Regions from separate parts of the Klebsiella terrigena genome, predicted to be linked through region 2. Evidence: predicted binding sites of a transcription regulator. Region 2 holds the regulator's gene; each other region holds the start of a gene.
The links. Region 2 encodes CRP, which controls carbon source genes, mostly activating them, when cyclic AMP is high. Its sites were predicted from a motif close to ATGTGANNNNNNTCACAT; they were not measured.
Positions count from the first base shown of each region.

Region 1: HCK03_RS13085 (sugar transporter) is a predicted target of CRP. The motif match lies at 3,778-3,795, and genes of this name have one in related genera.
Region 3: HCK03_RS08010 (CidA/LrgA family protein) is a predicted target of CRP. The motif match lies at 1,676-1,693, and genes of this name have one in related genera.

Region 1 is NZ_CP050508.1:2,770,660-2,778,521, forward strand. It holds gene eamA (O-acetylserine/cysteine exporter) at 1-413, shown strand, start outside; gene marB (multiple antibiotic resistance protein MarB) at 457-663, opposite strand; gene marA (MDR efflux pump AcrAB transcriptional activator MarA) at 694-1,074, opposite strand; gene marR (multiple antibiotic resistance transcriptional regulator MarR) at 1,092-1,526, opposite strand; gene HCK03_RS13080 (MarC family NAAT transporter) at 1,775-2,443, shown strand; gene HCK03_RS13085 (sugar transporter) at 2,508-3,704, opposite strand; gene HCK03_RS13090 (PhzF family phenazine biosynthesis protein) at 3,905-4,708, shown strand; gene HCK03_RS13095 (GNAT family N-acetyltransferase) at 4,806-5,288, shown strand; gene ptrR (putrescine utilization regulator PtrR) at 5,242-6,120, opposite strand; gene sad (succinate-semialdehyde dehydrogenase) at 6,239-7,624, shown strand; gene glsB (glutaminase B) at 7,704-7,862, shown strand, end outside.
Region 2 is NZ_CP050508.1:397,756-405,617, reverse strand. It holds gene HCK03_RS01820 (phosphoribulokinase) at 1-602, shown strand, start outside; gene HCK03_RS01815 (OsmC family protein) at 660-1,064, opposite strand; gene crp (cAMP-activated global transcriptional regulator CRP) at 1,371-2,003, shown strand; gene HCK03_RS01805 (YccS/YhfK family putative transporter) at 2,056-4,134, shown strand; gene argD (bifunctional acetylornithine/succinyldiaminopimelate transaminase) at 4,124-5,344, opposite strand; gene pabA (aminodeoxychorismate synthase component 2) at 5,434-5,997, opposite strand; gene HCK03_RS01790 (putative adenosine monophosphate-protein transferase Fic) at 6,042-6,632, opposite strand; gene HCK03_RS01785 (YhfG family protein) at 6,622-6,789, opposite strand; gene ppiA (peptidylprolyl isomerase A) at 6,899-7,468, opposite strand; gene tsgA (MFS transporter TsgA) at 7,746-7,862, shown strand, end outside.
Region 3 is NZ_CP050508.1:1,685,775-1,693,636, reverse strand. It holds gene mhbT (3-hydroxybenzoate transporter MhbT) at 1-578, opposite strand, end outside; gene HCK03_RS08015 (LysR substrate-binding domain-containing protein) at 705-1,616, shown strand; gene HCK03_RS08010 (CidA/LrgA family protein) at 1,742-2,146, shown strand; gene HCK03_RS08005 (CidB/LrgB family autolysis modulator) at 2,136-2,831, shown strand; gene cdd (cytidine deaminase) at 2,960-3,844, shown strand; gene sanA (outer membrane permeability protein SanA) at 3,972-4,682, shown strand; gene HCK03_RS07990 (GGDEF domain-containing protein) at 4,723-6,090, opposite strand; gene mglC (galactose/methyl galactoside ABC transporter permease MglC) at 6,353-7,363, opposite strand; gene mglA (galactose/methyl galactoside ABC transporter ATP-binding protein MglA) at 7,379-7,862, opposite strand, start outside.

The sequences.
Region 1 (7,862 bases), 2.4 Mb from region 2:
AGAAAATCATGTCGCGGCAGGAGAAGCCGCAGATCATGTCGCTGGTGGTGTGGAGCGCGCTGATCCCGGTGCTGCCGTTTATGCTGGCCTCATACCTGCTCGATGGCCCGCAAAAAATGGTTGCCAGCCTGGTGCAGATCGATCTGCTGACCGTGCTTTCGCTGCTCTACCTGGCGTTTATCGCCACGATTGTCGGCTACGGGATTTGGGGTTCGCTGCTCGGGCGCTACGAGACCTGGCGGGTGGCGCCGCTCTCGCTGCTGGTGCCGGTGGTGGGGATGGCCAGCGCCGCGCTGCTGCTTGGCGAAACCCTGAGCGGGCTGCAGCTCACCGGGGCGGTGCTGATTATGGCCGGGCTCTATATTAACGTCTTTGGCCTGCGGCGGGTTCGCGTCAGCGCACCGCGGGGATAAAAAAAGCCCCGCAGTGCGGGGCTAAAAGACCGGAGTCGTGCGGTTAATTGTAGTACGGCACGCCTAGCTCATCTGACTTGTCGCTACCGGCAGCCATATGATTAAAATCAAACGGCGAATCGTTATGTTCGGAAGGCATTATCATCGCATCGCGGTGGTTATGGCGAACCGGGGTCGTGGTTTGCTCCGCATAGCTCTGGCCTGAAGCCAGGGCGACCAGCACAAGGGCAGCGGCAGCGAATAGTTTCATGATTTCCTCAATACGTCTTTTTGCAGGCGATTAACAACAGTTGTTCAGTGGCATTAGATAGCGGGATTCACCCGGCATATTTGTCATGCGATATTTATGCGGCGGAACGTCGAAATAGTTTTTAAAGGTTCGGGTCAGCGTTTGCTGTGATTCAAATCCGTAGCGCTCCGCCAGGTAGAGAATCGGCTCGTTGCTCTGCTTGAGCTTCTGGGCGATCTCGGTCAGCTTGCGGCTGCGGATGTACTGGCCTAAGGAGTGACCGGTCTCTTTCTTGAACATTCTTTGCAGGTGCCATTTAGAGTAACCTGAGCGCTCAGACACTTTCTCCAGCGACAGCGGCGATTCCAGGTTATCTTCGATCCACGACAAAATACTATGGATAGTGATGGCGTCGTTATTGCGTCTGGACATCATCTTACCTCTTCTTATTACGGCAGGACTTTCTTGAGTAAATACTCAAGGGTGACCACTTCATCCGCCGACAGATTTTTTGTTAATTCCTGGTGCAATTTCTGACCCACAACCTGATGACATTGCTCACATAGCGCCGCGCCGTCTGGCGTTAACTGCACCAGCACGCCGCGTTTGTCAGTGGGGTTGGGTAACCGTTCAATCCAGCCTTTACAGACCAGGCGGTCGAGCATGCGCGTCATTGCGCCTGGGTCGACCGAGAGCACGGTTTTCAGCTCAACGGGGGTAATGCATACTTCGCAACGAATGGAACAGAGCACCCGGAACTGGGTGGAAGTGATATCCATCGGAGAGAGGTACTCGTTGAGCAGGCGATCTTTTTTCTGGTTAACCATCTGGATCAAGCGACCGAGGGGGATCATTTCGTTAAACAGGTCACTTGTGCTTTTCACAATGGTTGCCCAGGCAATTATTTAATTGCTGTGGATATTATTGCCTAGGCAATCATAAGTCAACCTGATGAATTAGCTGATGACACGATTTGCTAAAGCGGCAATAAATAGCGCCGATAGCGGGGGCGAGACGGCGCTGGCGCGGCGGCAGAAGCAAGATAAGCGCTGGCAAGACCAACGGCATAAAAGCTATACTTGCGCCGGAAAACTTTTTTAATAGTGTAATATTAACAGGGCCTTAATTAATCATGATCGAACTCTTTAAAGCGATAGGGTTAGGGTTAGTGGTGATATTGCCGCTGGCAAACCCGCTCACTACCGTGGCCTTGTTCCTCGGGTTAGCGGGCAACATGAACAGCGCCGAGCGTAACCGACAATCGCTGATGGCTTCGGTGTATGTGTTCATTATTCTGATGGTCGCGTGGTACGCCGGTCAGGTGGTCATGAGCACCTTTGGCATTTCGATACCCGGACTGCGTATTGCCGGAGGGCTGATTGTCGCCTTTATCGGTTTTCGGATGCTTTTCCCGCAGCACAAAGCGCACGATTCGATGGAAGCGAAGATGAAATCGGAAGAGCTGGTCGATGAGCCGAGCGCCAATATCGCCTTCGTGCCGCTGGCGATGCCGAGTACGGCAGGTCCCGGGACCATTGCGATGATCATCAGCTCGGCGTCGACGGTGAAACACGGCGTTGATTTCCCCTATTGGGTGGTGCTGGTGGCGCCGCCGATTATCTTCGCCCTGGTAGGGATCATTCTGTGGGGCTGTCTGCGCAGCTCCGGGGCGATTATGCGTATGGTCGGGAAGGGCGGCATCGAGGCGATCTCCCGCCTGATGGGCTTCCTGCTGGTGTGCATGGGCGTGCAGTTTATTATTAACGGGGTGCTGGAAATCATTACCACCTATCATGCCTGACGGGGAAACAGCCGATCAAAAAAGCCGGACAGCGTAGCGCTATCCGGCTTTTTTATTGCCGCTGTCAGGAGTGGTGGGGCTGCTCTTCCAGCGACACCGGCCAGCGGCGGAAAATCATCACCGCCCAGACCAGCGCTACCAGCGCCGGAATGGCTCCGACGTAGCCGATAGAGGCCATCGACAGATGGGTGCTCACCTGGCTACCGACCAGCGCGCCGGCGCCGATACCGATATTAAAGATCCCCGAGAACAGCGACATCGCAACGTCGGTTGCGTCCGGGGCCAGCGCCAGTACCTTAACCTGCATTCCGAGGCCGATAATCATAATCGCCACGCCCCAGAAGATGCTCAGCAGCATCAGGTGGTTGGCGTTTTGCGAGGCCGGCAGAAGCAGCAGCAGACAGGCCAGCAGCAGGCCAATCGCCATATTAATCAGCCCCGAAGCGTGCTTATTGCCCATCTTGCCGAACAGCACGCTGCCGATAATCCCCGCGCCGCCGAGCACCAGCAGCAATACGGTGGCGAAATTACCGCTCATACCGGCCACCGTCTGCACAAACGGCTCAATGTAGCTGTACGCGGTGTAGTGCGCCGTCACCACGATAGCGGTCAGCAGATAGATGCTGAGCAGCGCCGGGCGGCGAAACAGCAGCGGCAGGCTTTTCAGCGAACCGGAGTGCTCGCTTGGCAGCTTCGGCAGCAGCTTGTAGAGACACACCAGCGTGACCAGCGCGCCAAGACCGATGACCAGGAAGGTGGTGCGCCAGCCGAAATACTGACCCACGATGCGGCCGATGGGAATACCAAAGACCATCGCCAGCGCGGTGCCGGTGGCGATCAGGCTCAGCGCCTGGGCGCGTTTTCCCGGCGGCGCCATGCGGATCGCCAGCGCCGAGGTAATGGACCAGAACACCGCGTGTGCAAAGGCGATACCGATACGGCTGATCACCAGCACGTTAAAGCTCCACGCAAAAAACGACAGCACGTGGCTGGCAATAAACAGAATAAACAGGCCGATCAGCAGGCGGCGGCGCTCCATCTGGCTGGTGAGCAGCATAAACGGCAGCGACATCAGGGCCACAACCCATGCGTAAATAGTCAGCATCATGCCGACCTGGGCGGTTTCCATCCCAAAGCTGCCGGCAATATCGGACAGCAGGCCGACCGGCGCGAATTCGGTGGTATTAAAGATAAAAGCGGCGATCGCCAGCGTGACTACCCGAAGCCACGCGACCCTGCGTGAAACCGTGTTTGTAATCATAGGTTTTGAACTAGTGCTTAGAGGAAGAAGAGAAGGCGATCTTAAAACGATTGCTGCTGAAAATACAATCATTTTGTGATCTGCGTCTCATTTTTCCGTTGCGGTGATAAACGGGCTAACAGATTAATTTCTCTCTGGATCGTGTGCACATCGCGCTTTTATGTCATGTTGAGGATAAGTAATAAAAAAGGACTATAGCGATGCAGGAAATTGATTTTTATCTGGTAGATGCTTTCAGCGATCGTAACTTTGGCGGTAACGCCGCGGCGGTATGCCCGCTCACCGAGTGGCTGCCTGACGAGACGCTGCTGAAAATGGCGCAGCAGCATAATCAGTCGGAGACCGCCTTCTTCGTGCGCACCGATGAAGGCTATGAGCTGCGCTGGTTCACCACGCAGTATGAGATTGACCTGTGCGGCCACGCGACGCTGGCGGCCTCGCATGTTATTTTTGAATACCTTGACCATCCGTCCGCCACGATCGTATTCAGCACCCGTTTTGTCGGCGAGCTGCAGGTGACGCGCAACGGTGACTGGCTGACCCTCGACTTCCCGGCGTGGTCGACGACGGAAGTTGCCAACCCGCCCGCCGAGCTGTTGGCCGGGCTGGGAATTAGCCACGCGCTGGAGGTGCGGGTCGGGCGTGACTATCTGGTGGTGCTGGCGGATCGTCAGCAGGTTGAGGCCGTCCGTCCGGACATGCACCAGCTCCAGCGGCTCGGCAAGATGGTCTGTATCAGCGCGGCGGACGAGGAGTACGACTTCGTTAGCCGTTTCTTCTGTCCCGGCGAGGGCGTAGCCGAAGATCCGGTCACCGGCTCGGCCCACAGCATGCTGATCCCTTACTGGGGCGAGAGGCTTGGCAAAACGCAGATGCAGGCGCGTCAGGTATCGGCCCGCGGCGGCGACCTGCGCTGTCAGTGGCAGGGCGAGCGGGTGCTGATTGGCGGCCAGGCGGTAACCTACCTGATTGGCAAAATTGCTCTGCGCCAGGTCAACGCGTAAAAGAGCGCGCCGCTCAGGGAGGAGCGGCGCGATAAGTTAATGCTATGAACGACCGGCCTACGCGTGCGCTACAGTGGCTCAAAAAAAGGAGCCAGCAATGTACACCATCGCCCCAACCTCGTTGTCCCATCCCGACCTGACCGCCCTGATTGCCCAACTGGATGCTTTTCAGGAATCACTCTATCCCGCAGAGAGCAACCACCTTGTCGACCTGAGCCAGCTACAGGCGGAGTCGGTTATCGTGCTGCTGATCAGGGATGACAGCCAGCAGGCGGTGGGCTGCGGAGCTATCGTCCTTGACGACGATGGCTTTGGCGAAATGAAGCGGGTGTTTATCGATCCTAATCATCGCGGGCAAATGCTGGGCGAACGGCTGCTGGAGGCGCTGGAAAGCGAGGCTCGCCGCCGCGACTGCCACACCGTGCGCCTCGAAACCGGCATTTACCAGCAGGCCGCCGTCAGGCTCTATACCCGCAGCGGCTATCAAACGCGCAGCCCCTTTGCCCCCTATCAGGAAGATCCGCTGAGCCTGTTTATGGAGAAACTGCTCGTTGCCGATCTTCGTTCAGCAGCGCTATAAACGCCTCCAGCTGGCGGGTTTTCGCCCCGCGCCGCCACACCAGCCAGGTCGTTAGCCAGCGCCACTCTTCGGCCAGCGGCCACGCGGAAACCTGCTGATGGCCGGGCATGCTCTCCAGCATGCTGCGCGGGATCAGCGCCAGCCCGGCGCCGGCAATCACGCACGCCAGCATGCCGTGATAGGACTCCATCTCATGGATCCGTCCGGGGGTGGCGCGATCGGCGTGGAACCAGCTTTCAAAATGGCGCCGGTAGGAGCAGTTGGCGCGAAACGCGTAAACGTTGACGCCGTTCACCTCGCTGGCGCGCGTAATCGGCGTATGGCCTACGGGGGCGACGATCATCATCTCTTCCGGGAACACCGGCAGGCCTTCGAGGCCAGGGTGCACCAGCGGTCCGTCGATAAATGCCGCGCTCAGGGTGCCCTCCAGTACGCCGTCGATCATATTGCCGGAAGGGCCGGTTGAGAGCGCCAGGTGGATTTTCGGGTAGCGCTGGTTATAGAGCGCCAGCGCTGAAGGGATCCTGACCGCAGCGGTACTCTCCAGCGACCCGAGCGAAAACAGCCCCTGCGGCTCATCGCCGGTCACCACCATTCTCGCCTCATCGACCAGCGCCAGGATCTGCTGGCTATAGCGCAGAAAGCTATGGCCGGCGGGAGAAAGGCGCAGGCGCTGGTTCTCGCGGATAAACAGCTCTACGCCGAGGTCGGCCTCCAGCTGGCGAATGCGGGTGGTGAGGTTCGAAGGGACGCGATGCACCTTCTGCGCGGCCTGGGTAATGCTGCCGGTGGCGGCGACGGCGTTGAACATCTCAAGCTGGGTCAGGTCCATAGTATTCTTCTTTTGTGAACGGGTTGCTTAATATTATTCATTTTCAATGAATGGAAGCGTAAGCCAGAATGAGGTCAGTTCGCAATCAACATTCGCCATCAATACAGAGAGAATAACGATGAATTTATCTGCAACTCATGCGGTTTCCGTGAACCCGACCACCGGTGAAATTGTGTCGTCTCTGCCCTGGGCTACTGAGCAAGAGGTCGATGCGGCGATTGGTCTTGCGGAGCAGGGCTATCGTCAGTGGCGCGCCGCCAGCGTAGCCCAGCGCGCCGATGCGCTGCGTCAGGTCGGCAGCGTCCTGCGCAGCCGGGCGGAAGAGATGGCGCAGATGATAAGCCTGGAGATGGGCAAGCCGATTGCCCAGGCCCGCGGCGAAGTGACCAAATCGGCCAATCTCTGCGACTGGTATGCCGAGCACGGTCCGGCAATGCTGGCAACCGAAGCCACCCAGGTCGAAGAGAATAAGGCGGTTATCGAATACCGCCCGCTGGGCGCCATTCTGGCGATTATGCCGTGGAACTTTCCCCTGTGGCAGGTCCTGCGCGGCGCGGTACCGATCCTGCTGGCGGGAAACAGCTATCTGCTCAAGCACGCGCCGAACGTCATGGGCAGCGCGGCGCTGATCGGCGATATCTTCGCTGAGGCCGGGCTGCCGGCCGGCGTATTTGGCTGGGTTAACGCCACCAATGACGGCGTATCGCAGACCATTAACGATCCGCGTATTGCCGCGGTGACGGTAACCGGCAGCGTGCGCGCCGGGAAGGCGATCGGCGCCCAGGCCGGTGCCGCGCTGAAGAAGTGCGTCCTCGAGCTGGGAGGGTCGGATCCGTTTATCGTGCTCAACGACGCCAGCCTCGACGAAGCGGTGAAGGCGGCGGTCATCGGACGCTACCAGAACACCGGGCAGGTGTGTGCGGCGGCGAAGCGCTTTATCGTCGAGGCCGGGATTGCCGATGCGTTCAGCAAAAAATTCGTTGCCGCCGTTGCGGCGTTGAAAATGGGCGATCCGCGCGATGAGGCCAACTATCTTGGGCCGATGGCGCGTTTCGACCTGCGAGACGAGCTCCATCAGCAGGTGACGGCGACGCTGGCGGAAGGGGCGACCCTGCTGCTCGGCGGCGAAAAGCTTGCCGGTGCCGGTAACTACTATGCGCCGACGGTGCTGGGTAACGTGACCGCAGAAATGACCGGTTTCCGCCAGGAGCTATTTGGCCCGGTTGCCACCATCACCGTGGCTCGCGACGCCGCGCACGCTCTCGAACTGGCTAACGACAGCGAATTTGGCCTGTCGGCCACCGTCTTTACCGCCAGCGTCGAAGAGGCCGACCGCTTCTCCCGCCAGCTGGAGTGCGGCGGGGTCTTTATCAACGGCTACAGCGCCAGCGACGCGCGGGTGGCCTTTGGCGGCGTGAAGAAAAGCGGCTTCGGTCGTGAGCTCTCGCACTTTGGGCTGCATGAGTTCTGTAACGTGCAGACCGTATGGAAAGACCGCCGCTAATCGACGTTAGCGCCTGACGCCCGTCGCCGCGCTCTGCTATACTCGCAGCCCGAATTTGGATGTGGGCAAGGAGCCGGGTGTGGCGACGGTCATCAATAATGCAATGCTGGATGCAATTCTGGCAGAAATCAGGCCGCTGATTGGGCGCGGCAAGGTGGCGGACTACATTCCGGCGCTGGCCAGCGTGAGCGGCAATAAGCTTGGCATCGCGATCTGCACGGTTGACGGGCAGCACTAT
Region 2 (7,862 bases):
GAACCGGCCAGTCGAGAAAATATCTGCATACCTATGACGAGGCCGTGCCGTGGAATCAGGTACCGGGCACCTTCACGCCCTGGCAGCCGCTGCCGGAGCCGACCGACGTCCTGTTTTACGAAGGGCTACACGGCGGCGTTGTCACCCCGCAGCACAACGTGGCGCACAATGTCGACCTGCTGGTGGGCGTCGTGCCCATCGTCAACCTGGAGTGGATCCAGAAGCTCATCCGCGATACCAGCGAGCGCGGGCACTCTCGCGAAGCGGTGATGGATTCGGTCGTCCGCTCAATGGAAGATTATATTAACTTCATCACCCCGCAGTTCTCGCGTACCCATATCAACTTCCAGCGGGTTCCCACCGTTGATACGTCGAACCCCTTCGCCGCTAAAGGTATTCCCTCGCTGGATGAAAGCTTTGTGGTGATCCACTTCCGCAACCTGCAGGATATCGACTTCCCGTGGCTGCTGGCGATGCTGCAAGGGTCGTTTATCTCGCATATCAATACGCTGGTGGTACCGGGCGGCAAAATGGGGCTGGCGATGGAGCTGATCATGGCGCCGCTGGTTGAACGGCTGATGGCAGGGAAAAAGATCGGTTAAGCCGGTAAACACCCCGGCTGCACGACGCAAACCGGGGCCACGGGCTGGCCTTCCGGCTTAGCCCTCGATAACTTCGTACGAATGCGTGATATTTACCGCTTTTTGCAGCATCAGCGCCACCGAGCAGTATTTCTCCGCCGACAGGTCTACCGCTCGCGAAACGACCGCATCCTTCAGCTCGCGGCCGGTCACGATAAAGTGCAGGTTGATGTGGGTAAACAGGCGCGGCGCCTCTTCCCGACGCTCTGAGGTCAGCTTCACCTCACAGTTGGTCACATCGTGACGTCCTTTCTGCAAAATTGAGACCACGTCGATGGCGCTACAGCCGCCGGCGGCCATCAGCACCATTTCCATCGGACTCGGCGCTTTATCCCCGGAGTTACCGTCCATCAAAATCTGGTGGCCGGAAGCCGACTCACCGATGAAGGTTAACCCTTCCACCCATTTCACACGAGCTTGCATAAAATTTAACTCCAAGGTTGCAATTTTCCTGACAGATTACACGTACATAACAAATCTCGCAACGGAAGGCGACCTGCATCATGCTGAAGCGAGACACCAGGAGACACGCGGCAAAAGCTATGCTAAAACAGTCAGGATGCTACAGTATTACATTGATGTACTGCATGTATGCAGAGGAATTCACATTACAGGCTGAAGAAAAATCACCAGCCAGCTTCCCAGGCATAGGGAAACAATACGATTGCATGCCCGGATGCCGTGTAGTGTCGGCACCCGGAGATAGCTTATAACAGAGGATAACCGCGCATGGTGCTTGGCAAACCGCAAACAGACCCTACCCTCGAATGGTTCTTGTCTCATTGCCACATTCATAAGTACCCATCTAAAAGCACGCTGATCCACCAGGGTGAAAAAGCAGAAACGTTGTACTACATCGTCAAAGGCTCTGTGGCTGTGCTCATCAAGGATGAAGAAGGTAAAGAGATGATTCTCTCTTACCTCAACCAGGGCGATTTCATCGGTGAATTAGGCTTGTTTGAAGAAGGCCAGGAGCGTAGCGCCTGGGTACGTGCGAAAACCGCATGTGAAGTGGCCGAAATCTCCTATAAAAAATTCCGTCAGCTAATCCAGGTTAACCCGGATATTCTGATGCGTCTCTCGTCGCAGATGGCCCGCCGTCTGCAGGTTACCTCTGAGAAAGTCGGTAACCTTGCCTTCCTCGACGTCACCGGCCGTATCGCCCAGACGTTGCTGAACCTGGCAAAACAACCTGACGCCATGACCCACCCGGACGGTATGCAAATCAAAATTACCCGTCAGGAAATCGGTCAGATCGTCGGCTGTTCACGTGAAACCGTTGGCCGTATTCTGAAGATGCTGGAAGATCAAAATCTGATCTCCGCACACGGTAAAACTATCGTCGTCTACGGCACGCGTTAAGCTGATAAAACGGCGTGTTGCTCCTGCAACACGCCGTTTTTGTTTTCCCTCTATGTGGCGCAGGCTGATTTACCACCCGGAAGTCAACTACGCACTGCGGCAAACGCTGGTGCTGTGTTTGCCGGTCGCAATAGGCCTCCTTCTCGGCCATCTGCAGCAGGGTCTGCTGTTCTCGCTGGTTCCCGCATGCTGCAACGTCGCCGGTCTTGATACACCGCATAAGCGCTTCTTTAAACGCCTGATTATTGGCGGCTCGCTCTTTGCCGGCTGCAGCCTGATCGTTCAGCTCCTTCTCCAGCACGATATCCCGCTCCCTTTAATTCTCAGCGGCCTGACCCTGCTCCTTGGCGTCACGGCAGAAATCAGCTCGCTGCACGCGAGGCTGCTGCCCGCCTCGCTGATTGCCGCCATCTTTACTCTGAGCCTCGCCGGCAATATGCCGATCTGGGAACCGCTGCTGATCTACGCGCTTGGCACGCTGTGGTACGGGCTATTCAACTGGTTCTGGTTTTGGCTGTGGCGCGAGCAGCCGCTGCGCGAATCGCTAAGCCTGCTCTACCGGGAGCTGGCCAACTATTGTGAAGCCAAATACAGCCTGCTGACCCAGCATATCGACCCGGCAACCTCGCTGCCTCCGCTGCTGACCCGTCAGCAAAAGGTCGTCGACCTGATCACCCAGTGCTACCAGCAGATGCATATGCTGGCGGCCAATCAGCGTAGCGACCATAAGCGCCTGCTGCGGGCGTTTCAGGTTGCCCTCGATCTGCAGGAACATATTTCCGTCAGCCTGCATCAGCCGGAAGAGGTGCAGAAGCTGGTCGAACGCAGCCACGCGGAAGCGGTAATCCGCTGGAATGCGCAAACCGTCGCCGCGCGGCTAAGGGTGCTGGCGGATGACATCCTCTACCACCGCTATCCGCAGCGCTTTAACATGGATAAGCAGATCGGCGCCCTGGAGAAGATTGCCTCTCAGCACCCCGACAACCCGGTCGGGCAATTCTGCGCATGGCACTTCAGCCGCCTTGCCCGGGTGCTGCGCACCCAGCGTCCGCTGTACCCACGTAACCTGATGGCCGATAAGGAACGGCGCCTGCCGCTACTGCCTGCGCTGAAAAACTATCTCTCTTACAAATCGCCGGCTTTACGCAACGCCGCCCGGATCTGCGTGATGCTCACCGCCGCGAGCCTGATGGGCAGTGCGCTAAACCTGCCCAAACCCTACTGGATCCTGATGACGGTGCTTTTCGTCACCCAGAACGGCTACGGCGCAACGCGGGTCCGCATCGTCCACCGGGCGGCAGGGACCCTCGCCGGCCTGGTGATTGCCGGACTGACGCTGCACTTTCACGTCCCTGAGGGCTATACGCTGACCGCGATGCTAATTATCACGCTGTTGAGCTATCTGATTATTCGCAAGAGCTACGGCTGGGCGATGGTGGGCTTTACCGTCACGGCGGTTTATACCCTGCAGCTGCTGACGCTTAACGGCGAGCAGTTTATTGTCGCCAGGCTTATCGATACGCTTATCGGGTGTCTGATTGCCTTCGGCGGGATGGTATGGCTGTGGCCACAGTGGCAAAGCGGCCTGCTGCGTAAAAACGCCCACGACGCGCTGGAGGCGGACCAGGAGGCCATCCGCCTTATTCTCAGCGACGATCACCAGGCGCCGGCGCTGGCCTATCGGCGGATGCGCGTCAACCAGGCACACAACTCGCTGTATAACTCGCTGAATCAGGCGATGCAGGAGCCCGGCTTTAACTCGCAATATCTTGACGATATGAAGCTATGGGTCACCCATAGCCAGTTTATTGTCGAGCATATCAACGCCATGACCACGCTGGCCCGCGAGCACAATATGCTGACGCCGGATCTGGCCCGGCGCTATCTTGAATCCTGTGAGATTGCGCTACAGCGCTGTCAGCAGCGGCTGGATACCGACGGGCCGGGTAGCGCCGGCGAGGTGAATATTATGGAGTCGCAGGATGCGGACGTGCCCCGCGGCCCGCTGAGCACCATGGAGCAGCACCTGCAGCGGATCCTCGATCATCTGAACACCATGCACACCATCTCATCGGTGGCATGGCGTCAGCGCCCGCATCACGGCATCTGGCTACGCGCAACTAAGCGCTAAGTACGCGCTGTACCGCCTGTGCAAAGCGCGCCATTCCTTCGTCAATATCGCTATCGTCAATGACCAGCGAAGGCACAAAGCGCATCACGTCAGGCCCGGCATTGAGCACCATAACCCCCGCTTCCGCCGCGGCATACAGGAAATCACGCGCCCGGCCGTGATGCTGCGGCTTCAGCTCCGCACCGATCAACAGCCCCATACCGCGAATATCGCTAAACAGATCGAAGCGGGCGTCAATCTGCTGCAGATGCTGTACAAAGCGTTCGCGCTTCGCGTTGACGCCGTCCAGTACCTCAGGCGTATTAATCAAATCAAACGCCGCACCGGCGACGGCGCAGGCGAGCGGATTACCCCCGTAGGTTGAACCGTGGGAGCCGGCATGGAACGCGCTGGCAATATCGTGGGTGGTCAGCATGGCGCTAATCGGGAAACCGCCGCCGAGCGCTTTCGCGCTGGTCAGGATATCCGGCGTCACGCCGTAATGCATATAGGCGAACAGCGAACCGGTACGCCCCATTCCGCACTGCACTTCATCAAACACCAGCAACGCCTGATGCCGATCGCAAAGCTCACGCAGCCCTTTGAGGAACTCCGGGGTCGCAGCCATCACGCCGCCTTCGCCCTGAATCGGCTCAACCACCACCGCGCAGGTGTGATCGTCCATGACCGCCTTCACCGCGTGCAGGTCGTTGAACGGTACGTGAATGATATCCGCCGGCTTCGGCCCGAAGCCGTCAGAATATTTCGGCTGCCCGCCAACGGAGACCGTAAACAGCGAACGACCGTGGAAAGCGTTATGGAAGGCGATGATTTTGGTTTTATAGGGGCTATGGCGGGTGATCGTGTAGTTGCGCGCCAGCTTGAATGCCGTTTCGTTGGCTTCAGTGCCGGAGTTCATAAACACCACGCGGTCGGCGAAGGTGGCATCGACCAGCTTTCTGCCCAGGCGCAGCGCCGGTTCGTTGGTGAAAACGTTGCTGGTATGCCACAGCGTTTCCCCCTGCTCATGCAGCGCCGCAACCAGCGCCGGATGGCAATGACCGAGCGCCGTGACGGCAATACCGCCCGCAAAATCAACGTACTCTTTGCCCTGCTGATCCCATACGCGGCTACCTTTACCTTTTACCGGAATAAATTCTGCCGGTGCATAAATCGGCAAAATAACCTCATCGAACGTGGCGCGGGTAATTGCCGGTTGCTCAGTTGCCATGTGATGCCATCCTTCTTCGTTATGCAAAAATGATTATGATATTATAATCACAAAATATGCATAAAAAATCAGTCAATGGCAACTACAAATCAACGCTTGAGGAAGTTTGCCAGCAGCTGATGCCCCTGCTCGCTGAGAATGCTTTCCGGGTGAAATTGCACCCCCTCAAGATCCCACTCTCGATGGCGAATGGCCATAATCTCTCCGCTCTCGCTGCGGGCCGTCACGTCGAAGCACTCAGGCAGGGTATCCGGGTCAATGACCAGAGAGTGGTAGCGGGTCACGGTGAGGGGATTGTTTAATCCCTGAAACACGCCGCGTCCGTCGTGGCTGATAGGGGAGGTTTTTCCGTGCATGACTTTGGCGGCACGGACGATGGTCGCCCCGAAGACCTGGGCGATAGCCTGATGCCCCAGGCAGACGCCCAGCAGCGGCACCTTCCCGGCATAATGCCCGATGACGGCCAGGGAGATCCCCGACTCGTCCGGCGTGCAGGGCCCGGGTGAGATAACGATTTTCTCCGGCGCCAGCGTCGCGATCTCCTCCAGCGTCAGCTCATCGTTACGCTTAACCAGCACCTCAGCTCCCAGCTCGCAAAAATACTGGTACAAATTCCAGGTGAAAGAATCATAGTTGTCGATAAGCAGGATCATAGCGGCTCCGGAAAAAACAAAACCGGGCTATTCTACTCAGATTCTCACGCTTCGCTTACCACTTTGGCAAAGATCGCTTCCAGCGGCTGCGGATCGCCCATGGCCCCCAGCTGATTAGCCCGGCTCCACGCCTCAGGATCGATATCGCGCCAGTCGAGAATAAAGCCGGCATGAATGGCCAGCTGCTCAAAGAAAATACGCTGCGCCAGCCCGCTGCCGAGGCGAAAAGGGTGTAGCACATTGATTTCACCGTAGTACCAGCTCAGGCGCGTAATAAAAGCGCTGCGGTCGAGGCCGCTAAGATAGTTCTCCTCTTCCAGAGCCCGCATCAGCGCGTTACCTTCCTTTTCAATCCATGCGAAATGACAAAAAGGCGTATCTCCCTGATAGATATCAATCTCCCTGAACCGTCCGGCCCAGGCAAAAATATCCTGGTAGAGCTGATGGTGAATCGCGCAGAGATAGGGCAGCCCGCGCCCGCGCGGCCCCAGGGGAATCGTCGCCGCACGTAGGGAGGTTATCTCCAGCATGACCTGCTCGAGCCGCCGGGCCTGGCGAATACCGGGAAGATTGCGCAATACGTCGAGTACGGGGTAGAGATAGGGATCGCGGCCATCGCCAAATTTACTGCTCATGACGCCCCCTTAGCTCAGCAAGGCGTGCCAGCGCTTCTTCGGCGCTTAGCGTCACCAAAGGCACAGCGGCGCCTTCCAGCCGACGGCTGGCCTGAAAATTCACGCTACGAGTCTGTTCCCAGAGCCGGGATTTTTGCTTATCGGTGAGTGAACGCATGCTCGCCTCTCTTGTCGTCCCCTGTGCCACAAGTATAAGCAGCAATTTCGGGTCACGCAGAAAGGCCGAAACAACGGCGCGAGCGTGGGCCGCCCGCGCGCGGAAGAGCTTAAGGCAGAACCTTCGCGGAGAGGATCACAACGGGTTTGGACGGTACATTCTGGTACGGCCCAACGTTATGCGTCTGGACCTGGGAAATCTTGTCGGCGACGTCCATTCCTTTGACCACTTTACCGAATACCGCGTAGCCAAAATCGCGCTGTCCGTGATCGAGGAAGGCGTTGTCGGCGATGTTGATGAAGAACTGGCTGGTCGCGCTGTCCTGATCGGCGGTGCGCGCCATCGCGATGGTGCCGCGGGTGTTACGCAGGCCGTTATCCGCTTCGTTCTTGATTGGCGGGTTCGGCTGCTTTTGCTGCATCTGTTCGCTGAAGCCGCCGCCCTGCACCATAAAGCCGGGGATCACGCGGTGAAAAGTGGTGTTGTTATAGAAGCCGCTGTTCACGTACTTCAGGAAGTTATCGACGGAAATCGGTGCTTTCTGGCTATTTAACTCCAGCTCAATATTTCCCGCAGAAGTCGTCAGCAAGACATGAGGATCGCCCTTTGCTGCCATGGCCGGGGAGAAAGCGGAAATAGCGAAAACGGCAACCACCGCCGCCAGAGTTGATTTGAGCATCGAGATTCCTTAACGGAGCAGAAAAAAAGCAAGTGCATTGATTCTAAAGAGCCTTTGCATCCTGGGCCAGCCTTTTACCTAATTTTACGTAGCTGAAACAGTTGTAACGAGGCGCACTTCGATCCGCTGAATCTATAAAAGAGATCCACATCACACTAATCCGTGCAAAAAGATCTACATTTCATAATAAACGTTTGCTTACATCACTCGAACGAATAAAATCTGTCCGCCCTGGCGCAGAGTCAACGCGCTTTACATTTCTATTCACAGGCCAGTCATGACTAACAGCAATCGTATCAAGCTCACATGGATCAGCTTCTTCTCCTACGCCCTGACCGGCGCGCTGGTGATCGTCACCGGGATGGTGATGGGCAATATCGCCGATTACTTCCAT
Region 3 (7,862 bases), 1.3 Mb from region 2:
AGCGCCGCGGCCAGTAGCAGCGGCAGAACGCCGCCAAGCGCCAGGATGCCGTGCCAGCCAATCTGCGCTACCAGCTGGGCGCTGACCACGCCGCCCAGCGCCGAACCGAGGGTAAAGCCGCAAAACATCAGGGTCACCAGCGCACCGCGCCGCCGGGCGGGCAGATACTCAGAGGTCATGGTAATGGTGTTCGGCATCGCCCCGCCGAGGCCGAGCCCGGTCAGGAAGCGCAGGATAACCAGCGTCTCGAGGTCGGGGGAAAAGGCCGAAAGCAGGCTAAAGAGGCCAAATAACGCCACGCAGAACTCAATCACCCGCTTGCGACCGAAGCGGTCGGAAAGCGGGCCGCACAGCAGAGCGCCGGCGGTTAAGCCCAGCAGGCCTGCGCCAAACAGCGGCGCGAGCTCGCTGGCGCCGAGCTGCCAGTGGGCGCGAATATCGGGAGCGATAAAGCCAATGGCGGCGGTATCAAAACCGTCGAGCATGACCACCAGAAAACAGCAGATAATCACGCGCCACTGCCGGGCACCTACCGGAGCGGCGTCCAGCAGCGTTTGCAATTCACGTCGTTGAGTCATCGTTATGCCTCAGTGCAGGGAGGAGGAGATGTTGTATTTATTTCTTTTATGTTGCGATTTTGTAACTCAGGCGATGAAATGTACAATGGTATCTCGGGCATAGACATAACCTGGAGGTTATTGCTAATGGCAAACTGGACGCAAAAACTGAAGCTGCATCATCTGCAAATGCTGGTGGCGCTCGGCGAGCAGGGCAACCTGACGCAGGTGGCGAAAATGATGAATATTACTCAGCCCGCGCTCTCTAAATGGCTGACTCAGTTTGAAGAAGAGGTCGGCATGCTGCTGTTCGAACGCCATAGCAAAGGCCTACGCCCTTCCGAAGGCGGCAAGCTGCTGCTGCAGCACGCCCAGCGCCTAATCAACGATATGTCCCGCTCGCAGTATGAGATTGAGCGCTTCAAACAGGGCGGGCTGGTGGGTAGCCTGATGATCGGCTGTTCGCCTGTGGCCACCGACTGCGTTGCGCTGGCCATTCTCTCGCTGCTCAAGGAGATGCCGAGCCTGCATCTGAACATCGAGGAAAAGGTGATGACCCCCCTGCTTCACGACCTGCTCTCCGGGGTGGTGGACGTGGTGGTAGGCCGGGTGGGCGGACGGGCGCTGGAGCTGCCGCTTAACTATCGGGTGCTGTATACCGAGCCGGTGTGCTTCGTCGCCCGCCCCGATCACCCGCTGGCGCAGATGCCGAGCCTCGGCTGGGCCGACCTCGCCCACTGGCGCTGGATAGTCTGGCCAACCGGCACGCCGATCCGCCTGAGCATTGACAACGCCCTGGTCGATAACGGCGTGATGCTGCCGGAAAATACCATCGAGTCGGCGTCGATGAACGTCACCAGCAACCTGCTGCAAAGCAGCGACATGATCTCTATTCTTTCTTTACGCCTGGCACAGCGCTTTGCCGAACAGCAGCAGCTGGCAATTCTTAATTTGCCGCGCATCGAACAAAAAGGTAGCGTCGGGGTATTCTGGCGAAAAAGTGAAACGCCATCGCTTGCCCTCAGCCGGTTTCTGGATTATCTATCGCAGGCATCGTAGCCGTGGCGCTGCCCGCGCGGGGTTCCATTTCTCTATCCCCGCTATGCGTATTATTCATGATGTGATCGGTAGCACATTTTTGGGTTTAATTGTATGATGAATGCGGTTCATCAAGGGTTATTACCATGAGTCAATCACTGATTATTATCTGGCAGTATCTGCGGGCTTTTGTGCTGATTTACGCCTGCCTGTACGCCGGGATTTTTATCGCCTCCCTGCTGCCCATCACCATCCCAGGCAGCATTATCGGGATGCTGATTTTGTTTGTCCTGCTGGCGCTGCAGATTATGCCGCCGAAGTGGGTTAATCCCGGCTGTAACGTGCTGATTCGCTATATGGCGCTGCTGTTCGTGCCCATCGGCGTGGGCGTAATGCAGTACTGGGATTTGCTCCGCGCTCAGCTCGGCCCGGTCGCCGTCTCCTGCACCATCAGCACGCTGGTCGTTTTTCTGGTTGTCAGCTGGAGCTCTCATCTGGTGCACGGCGAACGCAAAGTGGTCGGCCAAAAAGGAAGCAAAAATGATGCATGAAATCTGGTGGTCACTGCCGCTGACGCTGATCGTGTTTTTCCTCGCCCGCAGGCTGGCAGCGCGCTTTAAATTTCCGCTGCTCAACCCGCTGCTGGTGGCGATGGTGGTCATCATCCCTTTTCTGCTGCTGACCGGCATCTCTTACGATCGCTATTTTCAGGGCAGTAAGATCCTCAACGATCTGCTGCAGCCTGCGGTGGTGGCGCTGGCCTTTCCTTTATACGAGCAGCTCCACCAGATTCGCGCCCGCTGGAAATCGATTATTACCATCTGCTTTATCGGCAGCGTGGTGGCGATGGTCACCGGGACCACCGTGGCGCTGTTAATGGGCGCGACGCCGCAAATCGCCGCGTCGATCATGCCGAAATCGGTCACCACGCCGATTGCGATGGCGGTCAGCGGCAGCATTGGCGGTATTCCGGCAATCAGCGCGGTATGCGTTATCTTCGTCGGCATCCTCGGCGCGGTTTTCGGCCATACGCTGCTCAACCTGATGCGCATCCGCACCAAAGCCTCACGCGGCCTGTCGATGGGTACCGCCTCGCACGCGCTGGGCACCGCGCGCTGTGCGGAGCTGGATTACCAGGAGGGGGCCTTCAGCTCGCTGGCGCTGGTGCTGTGCGGGATTATTACCTCCCTGGTTGCGCCGTTTTTGTTCCCGGTGATTTTAGCCGTGGTGGGATAATTTGTGATTTAAGTCACATTTATTAATGCAACATAATAGAGTTGCACAAACAATGAGATATTAATCACATATACAGGCCATCACCGCCCGTACACTAGATTTCCATTACATTGTTATGAGGCAACGCCATGCACCCACGTTTTCAAGCTGCTCTCCCTCAACTGACGGCAGACCTGCAGACGGCAATCGCCCCGATGCTGACCGACCCGCATTTCCCGGCCATGCTCGATGCAGACCAGGTCGCCGCGCTGCAAAGCGCAACCGGCCTCGACGAAGACGCGCTGGCCTTTGCCCTGCTGCCGCTGGCCGCAGCCTGCGCGCGCGCCGACCTCTCGCATTTTAACGTTGGCGCTATCGCGCGCGGCGTCAGCGGGCGCTGGTATTTCGGCGGCAACATGGAATTCCTCGGTGCGACCATGCAGCAAACCGTCCATGCGGAGCAGAGCGCCATCAGCCATGCGTGGCTGCGCGGCGAAAAATCCCTGCTGGCAATCACCGTTAACTACACGCCCTGCGGCCACTGCCGCCAGTTTATGAACGAGCTCAACAGTAGCCAGGTGCTGCGCATCCACCTGCCGGGCCGCGAGGCGCATTCGCTGCAGCACTATCTGCCGGATGCGTTTGGTCCGAAGGATCTGGAGATCAAAACGCTGCTGATGGACGAGCAGGATCACGGCTTCCCGCTGAGCGGCGACGCGCTGGCGCAGGCGGCGATCCGGGCGGCAAATCGCTGCCACATGCCCTACAGCCAGTCGCCGTCAGGCGTCGCGCTTGAGCTGAAGGACGGCACGATCTTCTCCGGCAGCTATGCCGAAAATGCCGCCTTTAACCCGACGCTGCCGCCGCTGCAGGGCGCCCTTAACCTGCTCAGCCTGAACGGCTATGATTATGCCGATATCCAGCGGGCCATTCTCGCCGAAAAAGCCGATGCGGCGCTGATCCAGTGGGATGCCACCGCCGCCACGTTGAAGGCCCTCGGCTGTCACAGTATTGACCGCGTGCTGCTCGGTTAAATCCCCCATAAAACGGGCCTCTGGCCCGTTTTGTTGAAAATCCCCGCAATCAAACGATGGTTTCTTGCTCTTGCCCGGCGGGTAAAGTAGCCTGAACACTCCATTGTCTACCGTTGAGCCCAGGTTAATGTTAAAGCGTGCGTTATACAGCCTGTTAGTCCTGTTCGGCCTGCTGCTGTTGACCGTGCTGGGTCTTGACCGCTGGATGAGCTGGAAAACCGCGCCCTATATCTACGATGAACTGCAGGATCTGCCCTACCGCCAGGTTGGGGTGGTGCTCGGCACCGCCAAGTACTACCGCACCGGGGTCATCAATCAATACTACCGCTACCGCATCCAGGGTGCGCTCAACGCTTACAACAGCGGCAAGGTGAACTACCTGCTGCTCAGCGGTGATAACGCGCTGCAGAGCTATAATGAGCCGATGACAATGCGCCGGGACCTGATTAAAGCAGGCGTCGATCCGGCGGATATCGTGCTGGACTATGCCGGCTTCCGCACCCTCGACTCTATCGTGCGGACCCGCAAGGTGTTCGACACCAACGATTTTATTATCATCACCCAGCGCTTCCACTGCGAGCGCGCGCTGTTTATCGCCCTGCATATGGGCATTCAGGCGCAGTGCTATGCGGTCCCGTCGCCAAAAGATATGTGGAACGTGCGGATGCGCGAGTTCGGCGCGCGCTTTGGCGCCCTCGCGGACCTCTACGTGTTCAAACGCGAGCCGCGTTTTCTCGGCCCGCTGATCCCTATTCCGGCACAGCAGGAAGTTCCGCAGGGAGTGCAGTCCTATCCGGCGGTGACGCCTGAGCAGCTGCTGGAGCTGCAGAGTAAATAGCGCGCGACCGACCGGGGTCGCGCAGCGCTAAATCCGCCGTTTAATCGCTAAATTCAACCACCCGGTTACGGCCGCCGTTTTTGGCGTCATACAGCGCCTTATCGGCCTCATCGACCATTTTTTGATAATCAGGATGGCCGCGATAGTGGCTGACCCCGAACGAGGCGCTGAGCGCGACCTTTTCCCCCTCCGCGGTCACGTAAGGCGAGCTGGCAATTTTGTGGCGGATAGCGTCGACAAAGCTCAGCGTCTGGTGGCGGGTAAACTCCAGATAAACAATCATGAACTCCTCGCCGCCGTAGCGGAACACGTAGTCGCTGGCGCGCGTGCTCTCCGTCAGGATCGCCGCGATATGGCGTAATACCTCATCCCCGGTCGAGTGGCCCCAGGTATCGTTGATCTGCTTGAAGTGGTCGACGTCCAGCATCGCCACCGCCAGATTTTTGCCGCTCTCCATCGCCAGTTTCACCTCGTGCTTGAGCACCGTTGACATAAAGCGCCGGTTTAGCAGGTTGGTCAGCACGTCTTTACCGCTTTCCAGGCGATTGGCCTCTTCAAACAGCGAGGTGAACAGGTTATTAATGATCATGGTCTTTGAGCGAATATCGCTCAGCAGGGACTGAATAGAGTCCAGCTCGTTTCCGCCGGTATCCGCCCCTTTGTTTAACATGTCGTCAATGGCTTCAATCAGCAGATTAATTTGTTCTATTTCCGGCTGCCTGCCGAAGTGCTGACTGCACTTGTGGCGGAACCACAGGCCAAACTCTGAATCGCTTAGCAGATAGGAGTGAATATTGGCGGTACGCGAGACCAGCGCATAGATCAGCGCATTTTCCCAGTTAAACAGCGCGGCCTGCTGCTTGCCTTTTTCCAGCTCAAGGTTGGCAATAAGATTGTGCAGGCGGTAGGACTCTTCGTTCTTCGCTTCATTTAGCTGATATTTTTCATAAGCGTAGGTCATCAGCTCGCTGGCAATTTGTATCGATACCGAAACGTACTGCTGCATCAGAATACTTAATTTACTGTCGAGCGCTAATGACTGAATATAGTTAAGCATCGACTGAGTAATGATGCGCATGCCTTTGAGTACCAGACTCGCCGGAATGCCAACCCGCGAATGGATATTACCGATATGATATTGCTGCCCGGCAAACTCCAGCAGCCCTTCGCCTTTCAGGGTCAGAGCATGAATAATCCATTTACGCATCGAATGCCGCAACCGCGTATGAACCATTTCCGAACAGAGGAATTTTTCCGCGTGCGGATCCGCCAGCATAATGTCATAAAATTTATCCGCCAGATCGGCCGCCTTATCATCAGCAATATGCCGCAGCTTAGCGGAGACCGGTTCGGAAATCAGCAGCGAAAACTCAACCCATTCTTTTACAATTTGTTCACTATATTTCATCAATCACTCAATGACTTACTCATGTGCTTAAATTATCCTGAATAAACTATCCATTAATTATGCAGAAATTATTATCTTTACCAGAAAGACCCATTCCGCACTATCTTCCTCCAGATATCGTGGAAAGAGAATTGCTGCGCGGGGGCTTATTTGTCTATTTTTGGACTTTAATCCTTAAACCCTGAAGCGGTTTAACAATAAACCCGTGCGGCGCAAACAAAAAAAAGCCCGCGCACTGCGCGGGCCTGATAAACATAGAACGTTATTTTTTACGCGCGTATTTCAGCGAATCCAGCGCAACGGCGAAGATAATAATGGCGCCCTTGATAATATACTGCCAGTACGGGTTCACGCCGATATAGGTCAGCCCGTAGTTAATCACCGTAAAGATGATAACGCCGGTAACCACGCCGAACACGGTACCCACGCCGCCGCTGAAGGAGACGCCGCCGACCACGCAGGCCGCAATCGCATCCAGCTCGTACATAAAGCCGAGGTTGTTGGTAGCGGAGCCAATTCGCCCGGCCTCCAGCAGCCCGCCGAAGGCGTAAAACACGCCGGACAGGGCATAAATCATCAGCAGGTTAAGGGCCACGTTAACCCCTGAAACCTTCGCCGCTTCCGGGTTGCCGCCGATAGCAAAGATGTTTTTGCCGAAGCGGGTTTTGTTCCACAGGATCCAGACGAAGAAGACGGCAATCAGCGCGTAGAAGGTAATATACGACAGGCGGAACGTCCCCAGCGCAATAAACCCTTGAGCGAAGTGCGAGAAGTGGCTGTCGAATCCGGAAACCGGCGAGGCGCCAACAAAATCGTAGTACAGGGAGTTGATCCCATAAACGATGATCATGGTGCCCAGGGTGGTGATAAACGGCGTCACGTTCAGGTAGGCGATGATAATACCGTTAATCAGGCCAATCACCGCACCAATCGCGCACACCAGCAGGATCACCAGCGGAATTGGCATGGTTGCCATATCCGGGAAGACCTTGTTGGCGTTATCCACCGCCTGCAGCATCGTTGCGGCGATAACCGCCGCCAGGCCAACCTGACGTCCGGCTGACAGGTCGGTGCCCTGAGTCACGATGAGCCCCGCGACGCCCAGCGCGATAATAATACGCACCGAGGACTGGGTCAGAATGTTACTTAAGTTGAGTAAACTTAAGAAGGTGGGATCCTGGAAAATAATAATGGCCAGCAGGACCAAAAGAACAACGTAAATCCCACCATCCTTCAGGTAGGTGAGAAAACTCTTTTTATTTAATGCGCTCATCGCAAGCCCCTGATCTTAAAGATGCAACGACGCAAGACGTAAAATTTCGTTTTGCGTAGTGGTTTTTGTCTCAACAATTCCGGCAACGAGACCGTTGCTCATTACCAGAATACGGTCAGTAATACCCAGCAGCTCCGGCATCTCGGAGGAAATAATAATGATCCCTTTCTCTCTTTTGGCCAGCTCGGCAATCAGCTGATAGATTTCAAACTTAGCTCCGACGTCAATCCCGCGCGTCGGTTCATCAAGCATCAAAATCTCCGGCTGGGTTAACAGCCAGCGGCCGATAATAACCTTCTGCTGGTTACCGCCGGACAGCGAACCAATTTGCGTATGCTGTCCTGGGGTCTTCACGCGCATGGAGTCAATAACCCACTGGGTATCGCTTTTCATGCGTGAGTTATCCAGCAATCCGATCCTGTTCTTATATTTCTTAATATTGGAGATCAGGGAGTTAAAGCCGATATCCAGATAAGCGTAAATCCCGGTAGAGCGGCGC